Cellvibrio sp. PSBB006: one gene and its partner. The protein of the gene in region 2 interacts with the protein of the main gene of each other region in a pairwise test. Links are inferred from orthologs where the notes say so. Each region holds a gene or a part of one and is shown on either strand. Other genes may lie near its edges.

Region 1 (5,824 bases), 1.2 Mb from region 2 along the record:
TACAGCGTGATTTACTTGAGGGGTTTCCGGTAACAGGGCGGGAGACCATCAGCGGCATGGATGCCGCTGTTGAGCCTCCAGGGACGGATTCACGGCGTGTCTCCCGCCCTGTTACCGGAAACCCACCCTACAACCCACCCTCCGGTACAGCCCGACAACAGTTTTTGTTACACTGCGCGCCCTTTAACCAACCCACCCGTTATTGAGAGTTGCCCATGTCCGTCGATCCTTTTTCCAATATCCGTATCGTCCTGGTGAATACCACCCATCCCGGCAATATCGGCGGCACAGCACGGGCGATGAAGAATATGGGGCTCAAGAACCTGTATCTGGTTGAGCCTAAAGAGTTTCCATCAGACAAAGCCGTGTGGCGTTCGGCGGGTGCGACCGATGTGCTGGATAACGCTGTGGTGGTGGAGACGCTGGATGAAGCGATAGCCGGTTGCGGATTGGTGGTGGGCACCAGTGCGCGCGAGCGGCGGATTCCCTGGCCGTTACTGGACCCGCGCGAATGCGGTGAAAGTGTGTGGCAGGAGGCGGGTCAACATCAGGTGGCGGTGGTCTTCGGGCGCGAGGATCGCGGCCTCACCAATGAAGAGCTGCATAAATGTAATTACCACGTACATATCCCAGCCAACCCGGAATACAGTTCACTGAACCTGGCGACGGCGGTCCAGGTTGTCTGTTACGAAATTCGTATGGCTTACCTGATGGTGGCAGAAGGTAAAACCCTGGCGCAGCATCAGTGGGATATGCCGCCCGCTACGGCCGAATCACTGGATGCCTACTACACGCATCTGGAAGAAACGCTGGTATCGCTCGGGTTCCTTGACCCCGAAAACCCCAAACAAACCATGACCCGACTGCGTCGCTTGTACAACCGGGTGCGCCTGGATCAAATGGAGCTCAATATCCTGCGTGGTGTGCTGACATCCATGCAAAATTACATCTTTTATACCAACAAGAAACTTGACCAGACCAAACCGGATGGTGTGGACGATCCGCAGACGTCGGATGTGTGATTGATTTTTCCTATCACGCGGCGCAGGCAAATACAGATTGGAAAATGGGGAATACTTGAGTAAAATGCTCGGTTAATTGCACCGGGTAAATCGCAGCTTATAACAATCCCCCATGTTTGAGGGGTAAGCGCGGTTGGCTCTCCAACCTGATGATGAGCGGATACTGCTATGAGACTGACGACCAAAGGCCGCTATGCGGTGACGGCGATGCTGGATCTTGCGCTTCACAGCGAGCAGGGGCCGGTGAGCCTTGCTGATATCTCGGCCCGCCAGGGCATCTCCTTATCTTACCTGGAGCAACTTTTTGCCAAATTGCGTCGTTTCAAATTGGTCCGCAGTGTACGCGGCCCCGGCGGTGGTTACTGTCTAGTGGGCTGCACGACTGACATTTCTATTGCGCAGGTGGTCGATGCGGTGAGTGAGTCGCTGGATGCTACCCGCTGTGAAGGCAAAGGCAATTGTCAGGATGGCGAAGTCTGTCTTACTCACCACCTGTGGCAGGATCTCAGCGTGCAAATCCATCATTTTCTGGATGGTATTTCCCTCGCTGATCTGGTGGCACGGGGCGATATCCAGCAGGTGCGCCAGCGGCAGGACGACCGTTTGCAGCAGGTTAAACCCTTATATGATGCCGAGCGTCATATTGCATGCAGTGAAATTCTCTAATTAATTTGCCGATGTTGAGCCGTCAGAGCGTGAAACCCATTCCTGAATCCAGCCCGTTACGCAAGCCCATTTATCTGGACTATGCCGCGACGACGCCGGTGGCGCCGGAGGTGGCGGAGGCGATGATGACCTGTATGACGCTCACCGGTAACTTTGCCAACCCGGCGTCTCGCTCCCATGTGTATGGCTGGCAAGCGGAAGAGGCTGTTGAGGATGCTCGTGGGCAAGTCGCGGCGCTGCTTCATGCCGACCCCCGCGAGATCGTCTGGACCAGTGGGGCAACCGAAGCCAACAATCTGGCGTTGAAGGGCGCGGCTGCTCGTTATCGCGAAGAGCATCCTGAAGGTGGCCATATCATTGTATCGGCCATTGAGCACAAAGCTGTGCTTGATCCCGCCCAGTGGCTGGAGCAGCAAGGTTTTCAGGTAACGCGTTTGCAACCGGATGAGTACGGTCGTATTCACAGCTCAACACTGCGTGACGCGCTACGCGATGACACCTTTCTGGTGAGCATCATGCACGTCAACAATGAGCTGGGCACAGTCAACGATATCGCTGAGTTGGGTGCAATCTGCCGTACCCATACCCATGGCTGCCTGTTTCATGTGGATGCGGCGCAAAGTGCCGGAAAACTTGCGCTGGATGTGCGAGATCAGCCAGTAGATTTGCTGTCTCTGTCGGCCCACAAGATGTATGGCCCCAAAGGCGTCGGCGCGCTTTATATACGGCGTGATCCAGCGGTCAAGCTCGCCGCACAGATTCACGGCGGCGGGCATGAACGAGGTTATCGCTCGGGTACCCTGGCGACTCATCAATGCGTTGGTATGGGTAAAGCGGCTGAACTGGCCGCTGCACAGATAAGTGAAGAGCCCGCGCGCATTGCGACCTTGCGCGATCAATTATGGCAGGGCATTGCCAACTTACCGGGGGTGAAGTTGAACGGTCATCCCGAAGCGCGTGCTTGCGGACACCTGAATGTGGCATTTGCCGGTTGCGATGGTGAGATGCTATTGCTGTCATTGCGCGATCTGGCGGTATCGACTGGCTCCGCCTGTAACTCTGCAAGCATCGCACCCAGCTATGTCTTAAAAGCCATAGGTCTGGACGATGATCTGGCACATGCCTCAATACGTTTCAGCCTAGGGCGTTACACAACAACAGAAGAGGTGAGTTTTGCCGTTGAGCACATTCGTCAGGTCGTCAAACACTTGCAAAAACACTGAATTATTGCTGGCAAACGGGTCAGTTAATAAAAGACATTCAAAAAAGCCGGTGAGCACAACCGGTAATGACAAGAATATTGGTAACCGTTTTTAGTCGTAGTGAGTCGCAGAAAGACGACTCAAGATACTCCGGAAAAGCCGGAGCAAAGGTGAAGTCATGACTGAACAAGTTGAACATCTGATCAAGCGCGAATACGCCGCCGGATTCCACACAACGATTGATTCAGAGACCCTGCCGCCGGGCCTGAATGAAGAAGTTGTTCGCTTTATTTCGGCTCGCAAAAATGAACCGGAATGGCTGTTGGATTGGCGATTAAAAGCCTTCCGTGCCTGGCAGGAAATGGAAGAACCCACATGGGCTCATGTACATTATCCGCCCATTGATTTTCAGGCAGTGTCTTACTATTCCGCACCCAAAAGCATGGCGGATAAACCGAAAAGCCTGGACGAAGTTGATCCGGAATTATTGAAAACCTATGAAAAACTCGGCATCCCGCTGCACGAACAAGCAGTATTGGCCGGTGTGGCCATGGACGTGGTGTTTGATTCGGTATCGGTGGTGACTACCTTCCGTGAAAAACTGGAAGAAGCCGGCGTGTTGTTTTGTTCTATCAGTGAAGCGGTGCAGAAATATCCGGAGCTGATCAAGAAATATATCGGTTCCGTGGTGCCGCAAAAAGACAACTACTACGCTGCACTGAATTCGGCAGTGTTTTCTGACGGTTCCTTTGTGTACATCCCCAAAGGCGTGCGCTGTCCCATGGAGTTGTCGACATATTTTCGTATCAATGAACAAAATACCGGGCAGTTTGAGCGCACGTTAATTGTTGCTGATGAAGGCTCCTATGTCAGTTATCTGGAAGGTTGCACTGCGCCTATGCGCGATGAAAATCAATTGCACGCAGCGGTGGTAGAACTGGTTGCACTGGATAATGCAGAGATCAAATATTCCACCGTACAGAATTGGTACCCCGGCAACGAAGAAGGCAAGGGCGGCATCTACAACTTTGTGACCAAGCGCGGTGTGTGCCACACCAGTGCCAAGATTTCCTGGACCCAGGTGGAAACCGGTTCGGCGATTACCTGGAAGTATCCCAGTTGTGTGTTGCGTGGTGATAACAGCGTAGGTGAATTTTATTCGGTGGCGCTCACTAATAATTTTCAGCAGGCGGATACCGGTACCAAGATGATCCACATCGGTAAAAACACCCGCTCGACTATTATCTCCAAAGGTATTTCCGCCGGGCGCAGTTCCAATGCTTATCGCGGCTTGGTGCGGATGAATCCCGGTGCGGAAGGTGCGCGCAATTATACCCAGTGTGATTCACTGCTGATTGGCGATAAATGTGGCGCACATACGTTTCCGTACATTGAAAGTAAAAATCCCACAGCGGTAATTGAACACGAGGCGACCACCTCCAAGGTCAGTGAGGATCAACTGTTCCTGTGCCAACAACGCGGTCTCGATGCAGAAAAAGCGGTGTCTATGATCGTCAATGGTTTTTGTCGCGAAGTCTTCAAAGAGTTGCCGATGGAATTTGCGGTAGAGGCGGGTAAGTTACTTGAAGTCAGTCTGGAAGGTTCGGTTGGTTGATATCACAGCCAACAATATACCGAAACCTGTTTAACAATGAGTGGATTTGAATTTATGTTGCGTATCACCGATTTGCATGCCCGGGTTGAAGATAAAGAAATTCTGAAAGGCTTGAGTCTAACGGTAAAGCCGGGCGAAGTGCATGCCATTATGGGACCAAATGGTTCCGGTAAAAGCACCTTGGGTAATGTGTTGTCTGGCCGCCAGGGTTACGAGGTTACTAACGGCAGCGTCGAGTTCAACGGACAAAATTTATTTGATCTTGAAACTGAAGAGCGTGCGCGCGAAGGTTTGTTTCTGGCATTCCAGTATCCGGTAGAAATCCCCGGTGTCAGCAATATGGAGTTTTTGAAAGCAGCGGTTGATGCCAAGCGCAAGCATCAAGGTTTGCCCGAATTGTCAGCCGTGGAATTTATGAAACTCGCGCGGGAAACCAGCAAGCGTGTCAGTCTGGATCAGGCGTTTCTGAAACGCGGTGTGAACGAAGGCTTTTCCGGCGGTGAAAAAAAGCGTAACGAAATTTTGCAAATGATGTTGCTGGAGCCGCGCTTGTGCATCCTCGATGAAACAGACTCCGGCCTGGACATTGATGCCTTGCAGGTTGTGGCTAACGGTGTGAATGCCATGCGTAATGAAGAGCGCAGTTTTATTGTTGTGACTCACTACCAGCGCCTGCTGGATTACATTGTGCCGGATTACGTTCATGTATTGGCCGGTGGCCGTATCATTCGCTCCGGCGATAAAGAATTGGCGAAAGAACTGGAAGCAAAAGGTTACGGCTGGATTGAAAGCGAGGTGGCGTAATCAATGACTGACTTTCAACAAGACGCCGTGCGTTTGGCGGCACAGCAACAAAGTCCCGACTGGCTCGCCGGTTTGCGTCAACAGGCGGCAGAGGATTGGCTGCACGCGTCCTGGCCAACCCGCAAGACGGAGCATTGGAAATATACGCCGTTACTGGCTTTGCAAAAAGATGGTTTTAAACACTGGGCGCAACCCGCCGGTGATTGGCACAAGGCGGTTGAATTTATTGAATTGGATGCAACCAGACTGGTGTTCGTCAATGGTGTCTTTGATGCAGCCAGTTCGAGCACGCTACCGGACGGCGTGGTTCATTTCCGCGATGCAACCGATGCTGCGCGCGCAGTCATTCAACAGCATCTGGGTAAAGTGGTTGATGCTGAGCGGCATCTGTTTGCCACACTCAGCAATGCCTGGGTTGCCGATGGCGTACTGGTCCATGTACCGCGCAACCAGACACTCGAAAAACCAATTTATATTGTCCATGTTTCAACGCCGGGTGTTGAACCGGCTATTGC
Region 2 (5,789 bases):
GAATTTTTTCACGAGTGGCGATGACTTGAATATTTTCTTTACCGACACGACGCAAGATATCCGGCGTCAATTGCTGATTACCTCGTCCGATGATGTGACCCTGCCCACCAATGGCAGTGATGATAATGCGCACCTCACCCGTGTGTTGATCCAAAGCATTACTGATATCCTGCGCAGTGACATCGGTCGCCAGAAGCTGTTGGTTGCGCATCAAATCTACGCCCAACAAACTGCCAGCCAGATTGATTTGCTGTAATAGTACCTGCGTGGTTGAACCAGGTCCGACGATATACAAGGTATCATCCACCAGATGTTCAATCACTTCACTTGCCACATCAATTTGTGCCAGCTCATCCACGCGTGCACCGCTATTCTTAACCTGTTGCAAAAATTGCGGTGCCTCCGGCACCAGCAGTGTACCGTAAAATCGTGCACGAACCTGGCCTGCTCGAAAGGCGTCTTCATCAATATCTTTCACATCCTGTTCAACAATCGGAACCCATTTGCCTTCCAATAATAATTGCACAATATGACCTGCACCTTCCGGTGTGATGGCGTAGACACCTGAATGCATCTTCACACCGGAAGGCACGCCCAATACCGCCTGACGTGTACCTACCGCGTCGGCAATATTGCGCGCTGTACCATCACCGCCGGCGAATAAAATCAGATCAACACCTTGTGCCATCAACACACGCGCCGCTTCGCAGGTATCCACTGCCGTGGTGACCTGCGCGGAAGGACTGCCAACAACGGTGTAAGAAAAATCCAGCGCAATAGCACATGATTCGCCCATATCACCGGCATAACAAAATAGGTGGAGTTGCTCGCGCCAAGGCAACAGGACTTGTAAGGCGCGACGCATTCTAGCCATTGCGCGCGGTTCCGCCCCACGATTAAATGCCTCGGCGACGGTAGCTTCACCGTCGCTGCCCTTAAGGCCAACAGTACCGCCAAGTCCGGCATATGGATTGACAATGACACCCAATCGAAACATAGAGAGTTTTTAAATAAGAAGTTACTGACTCTGAAACCCAAGCACATTCAGCCAGGCATCAGCGGCTTGATGGTCAACGCGATAATTGTGGAACTCCCGGCGCATCGGATAATGTTTGCGCAACAGATCGAACCCAATAGCAAAATTGGCAGAACCAGCCAAAGCCTGAGTGGAGAGTTCGCGCAGACGGCGATCATCGGCGGCAATGTCATAGACTTGTGGGATGAGTTGCTTAACTGCATCCCACGGATCAGAAGCAGTCACTACCAAGCGGTTATCGGCTAAAGATTGGACAAGGTCACTGACCGCCTTTTGCGGCTCGACCGAAAGATGGCCACATAGCGCCTGATAGATCATCTCGGTACCCTTGAGCTTACCGTCATAACTGTAACCAGCAATGTGCGGCGTGCCGAGCGCGACGCGCGCCAACAAGGGTTGAGAAATTTCCGGCTCTGGCTCCCACACATCCAACACCACTTGCAAGTCCCTATCGGTGTGAAGGTGTTTCAACAACGCCTGATTATCAATGACCGGGCCGCGACCACAATTCAACAACACCGCGCCCGGTTTGAGCTGTTCCAGTTCCCGCGCGCCAATTAAATGAAAACTGGGGTGAGCGCCGCCCGTGGTCAGCGGGGTATGCATGCTGATGATGTCGCAAGCCAATACCGCTTCGAGGCTCGCCAGATCTTCGTTCTGCTCCGGCGTAAGGAAAGGATCATAGCAATAACACTCAACGCCCTGCGCATGCAGACGGCGGTGCAAAAGCCCTCCCACATTGCCGCAACCGATAATCCCCACCTTGCGTGACAACCAATTGACGTCCAGATGGCATAACGCCGCATAAACGTATTCCACCACAGAGTTGGCATTGCAGCCGGGTGCGCTGGCAAAGCGGACGCCTTGCGCATTCAGGTAATCGGCATCCAGATGATCGACTCCGATGGTGCAGGTGCCCACAAATTTAACCGTGCTATCTGCCAGCAAATCGGCGTTCACCTGCGTAACCGAACGAACTAACAACGCATCTGCATCGGCGACATCTTTCTGCTGCATTTGCCGGCCAGGCAAACGCTGAATATCCCCAAGATCCTGAAAAAACGCTTCAACTAACGGGATATTCTCATCCGCAACTATCTTCATCTGGAGTCTCTAACTAACAAGGAGGGCAAAAAATAATCAGCTTAACGGTTTTGTCGGGTTAGCCGCCGGCAGACTGGAACCCAAGGCCAGGCTTTGGCTCTAACGGAGGCGAGTTAGCTGCAATAACGATTTTTTATATCACGAACTGTTGTGCTTTAGTTCGTTAGCATATACTTTATGTAGTGATGGGTCAGCAAAACCATCATTTCCCGGGAGTCAGCGTTTCGTGCCTCTCGCCTCAGCCAGGGGGTGTTATTATGAAGACCTCAGACACAGGCCACAACATGAATAATGTCGTGGATATCTTCACCGGTAAATCCTTCTCTGCACTCCACGAAGAGCGTTTTATCCGTCTGGCTCCTGAGCTTGACGGGCTCGAAATGCTCTACTCTAACGACACCAGCTCTGACAAACTCTTCAGTCTCAAAATCCTCTGTTGGGGATTACGGGCTAATGGAGAGGTTGTAGGGTTAGTGCCATGGCTAAACGATATAGTGCCCTGCCCTGATATCTGTGATCCCTTGAATGGTCACTGGGAAGGCTACTATGACCAGGGTATCGATGAGGTCTTTTTCGAGGCTCCAATACACAAGATAGTTGAGCTGGAAACAGCGGCCGAGTATTACGAGCTGCAGTGTGAAAATGACGATGATATTGTGCAGGAATTGCCCGATACCATCGGCACTCACGCCGTGTTGGCCAGCCCCGGAAGTAATCGTTTATCACTGGTAGAGGTCGTCAGTTGGCGCCTGCTGAACGATGGCAGCCTCTACGGCATGTTAACCGACCAGACTAAAGTCATCAGCACACCGGTATTGCCGGGTGATGATTGTCTGTACCCGGCACAGACCAGTGAAAACTTCCGTTATTTCTTCCAGCATCAGATCGCTAACAAGATCAAAGCGGAAGACCCGGAAGCCTTGGCTGCAATATCACTGTTGGTTGATGGCGTCTGATTAAAGACTGACCGAAAAACCTCCCTGACTGCCGCATCCTGCGATGCGGCAAGATTTACTTTCCCTTCACTATCTGCATTAAATCCTCGTAGCAGTACTGCTGATCAAACTGCAACCAAGGCATATCTGCTTCACATTTTTTAATACTATTTGTAAAAAATTGTACGAGCGCCCTGACGCTATAACCAAATATTTAAATTTCTAGCGTTTGCAGATGTAATACACATAGTGCTTATCGCGCACTTCCTGCTCCAGCAATTCATGACCCAGAAAATGGCAAAACTTCGGTATATCCCGCGTCGTTGAAGGGTCCGTAGCGATCACTTCAATTACATCGCCTACTGCTGCATCACGCATTGTCTTATGCAACAACATCACTGGCTCCGGGCACAACAAGCCAGACGCATCCAAAAATTTATCGATTTCTCGTTTCATAGTCTCACTTCGTCTATGAACAGGCGGGCAAATCACTTGTCGATTGCTACACTTGGTTTAGGATAATTACACGACATGAGGTTGCGCCAATGCGGATTCGTTGCGTCGGGCCTAGCCAACATACAGACAACCGCCGGGGAACCCTGTTCGATGTCTCGGAACACACACTATATGTATCACCAACCACCCGACATGTTCAGCCGCCAGGTGCTGGAACTTACTTTCCGGTTATTACGCAATAATAACCCGGAGCTTGCTTTTGCTCTGAAAAAAACCATCGATAGCATTCATTTTGCACCACCGGAAGCGACCTTGGGAAGCCACACCGGCGAAATGCATTTGAATACCGATGTTGTCCGCTTACTCGGCGCGGAAACCGTAGGCAAAATCGTTTCCGCTCTAACGGATATCGGCACACATGCTGTGGCAAAAAAAGATCTGCCGCCTCAGCATATTAAAATTCTGCGTGGACTAATTGAAGACTGGGCCGTATTCGCCGAATGGATTTTACAACACGCCACATCAGAAAAAAGCGCATTTCATTGATGGCTTATCGGGTTCATTAAACCATCAATAAATCCGTAAATGTCCGGTCACTTCTTCGCGATCATGGTACAACTGCTTAAACTGGATCTCCAGCTTCAATCCCAAAGCCGCCAGATCATCGCGAATGCGGCGCTCACATTTTTTGACTTCAATGTAGCGTTGCTTCATCGGTAACTTAAGGTTGAAGATAGCTTCGCGACAATAGCCTTTGGTCGCCCACTTACAAATTAAACTGGTAACCCGCGCCGGCTTATCCACAATGTCACATACCAACCAATCCACCGGTTTTTTAGGTTCGTATACAAAACCATCCAACCGCTGATGTTTGACCTGACCGGAATCCATCAGCGCCTGATCCATAGGGCCATTATCCACCGCATCAACAAACATACCGCGCTGAACAAGTTGCCAGGTCCAACCACCAGGTGCAGCTCCCAAGTCCACAGCACGCATACTGTGAGCTAAACGTTCATCCCAATCGGCGGCGGGAATGAAGTGATGCCAGGCCTCTTCCAGTTTCAATGTCGCACGGCTGGGTGCAGATTTTGGTAAACGCAAGCGGGGAATGCCCATGGGCCAGGAAGCGCTGTTATTGAGAGGGCTAACACCCAAGTAGGCCTCTGTTCCACTGATAAATACCAGGTGCAAACGCCATGAACTTTTTTCATCCTGTAATTTTTGTGTGCGCAGTGCTTTGGTGAAGGGCGCGAGAAATTTTTTGCTCAGCGTCGATAATTCTTTCCCTTCGTTAGTATCCACCGTTTCAATCAGCAATTCACGAGCAACAGGCAAATCATGTGCGGCGGATACCAAAGGCGTAACACGATCCGTTACCGGTAAGTTAGTCAACGCTGATCCGCTCACAAACCATTGTCGAATAAAAATTAATTGCCGGAAGCGTACCGTCTGAATCAAATGCTGAGCCGCCGTCGGTTCATGGGTAATAAATAAAACATAGGCGCTACCGTCTTTGGTTTTACTGTAACCATATATGCCCAACTCACCGGCAATATCCGTGATCTCAGCAGCGCACTCTTTTTCGAAACCGGGCCGACAATGCAAAAATAAATGGTTCACACAAGACTCTTTTTAGTGAGAGAACGAATAAATTCAAGCGTCAAATCGGCAGCTTGCTCCCAATGTTGCGATTGGGTGTGCCCGGATTTAACGCGCGGCTTGAAATCATGATCACCATCCGACAGCCACTGTATGTCTATCGTCGCCGACAAAGGATAGCCGCTAACTTCCTGGCTATTCCCCAGAGGGTCATGCTCGCCCTGAACGATCAGGGTCGGGGTAGCTAATCTTTGTAGATGCTCGATACGCAAACGCTCCGGTTTGCCTGGTGGATGAAAGGGATATCCTAAACAAACCAATCCATCCACTTGTAACTCATCAGCGATCATACTGGCCATACGGCCGCCCATTGACTTGCCGCCAATCAGTAATCTACGGCCGGCCGGCAACACTTCACGCTGCTCAGCCGCCACCTGCCGCCAGGATTCCAGCAATACCTCCGTCGTATTCGGCGGACGTTTTTTGCCCGTCACACGCCGTTCGGCCATGTAAGGAAATTCAAACCGAACCACTTCACAATGCCTTGTGCACAGCAATTCACTCATCACACTCATGAAGTTGCTGTCCATAGGCGCACCGGCACCGTGGGCAAATAACAGCGTTGCCAGAGGCGTTTCTGTTGGCGTGTTTCTTAA

Evidence for each region. The genes of interacting proteins can lie anywhere in the genome.
Region 1: the proteins of tusA (region 2) and CBR65_RS05620 interact in binary tests that used the Escherichia coli proteins (3 or more experiments, as listed by UniProt). The link is inferred for Cellvibrio sp. PSBB006 from one-to-one orthologs.

The regions. Positions count from the first base shown.
Region 1 is NZ_CP021382.1:1,355,364-1,361,187, reverse strand. Bases 885-3,814 are described here. They hold CBR65_RS05620 (IscS subfamily cysteine desulfurase), read left to right. Parts: upstream 885-1,717; coding sequence 1,718-2,911; downstream 2,912-3,814. Other genes in these bases: sufB (Fe-S cluster assembly protein SufB), read left to right, coding at 3,069-3,814; iscR (Fe-S cluster assembly transcriptional regulator IscR), read left to right, coding at 1,191-1,688; trmJ (tRNA (cytosine(32)/uridine(32)-2'-O)-methyltransferase TrmJ), read left to right, coding at 885-1,022. In the rest of the region: more of trmJ, read left to right, coding at 216-884; more of sufB, read left to right, coding at 3,815-4,505; Fe-S cluster assembly ATPase SufC, read left to right, coding at 4,560-5,309; Fe-S cluster assembly protein SufD, read left to right, coding at 5,313-5,824. UniProt on the Escherichia coli protein: Master enzyme that delivers sulfur to a number of partners involved in Fe-S cluster assembly, tRNA modification or cofactor biosynthesis. Catalyzes the removal of elemental sulfur from cysteine to produce alanine.
Region 2 is NZ_CP021382.1:109,611-115,399, reverse strand. The notes cover bases 1,915-4,809. They hold tusA (sulfurtransferase TusA), read right to left. Parts: upstream 3,532-4,809; coding sequence 3,298-3,531; downstream 1,915-3,297. Other genes in these bases: rlmM (23S rRNA (cytidine(2498)-2'-O)-methyltransferase RlmM), read right to left, coding at 4,102-4,809; CBR65_RS00550 (hypothetical protein), read left to right, coding at 3,682-4,077; CBR65_RS00560 (hypothetical protein), read left to right, coding at 2,398-3,096; CBR65_RS00565 (4-phosphoerythronate dehydrogenase), read right to left, coding at 1,915-2,140. Outside these bases: CBR65_RS00570 (ATP-NAD kinase family protein), read right to left, coding at 1-997; more of CBR65_RS00565, read right to left, coding at 1,019-1,914; more of rlmM, read right to left, coding at 4,810-5,154; CBR65_RS00540 (alpha/beta family hydrolase), read right to left, coding at 5,151-5,789. UniProt on the Escherichia coli protein: Sulfur carrier protein involved in sulfur trafficking in the cell. Part of a sulfur-relay system required for 2-thiolation during synthesis of 2-thiouridine of the modified wobble base 5-methylaminomethyl-2-thiouridine (mnm(5)s(2)U) in tRNA.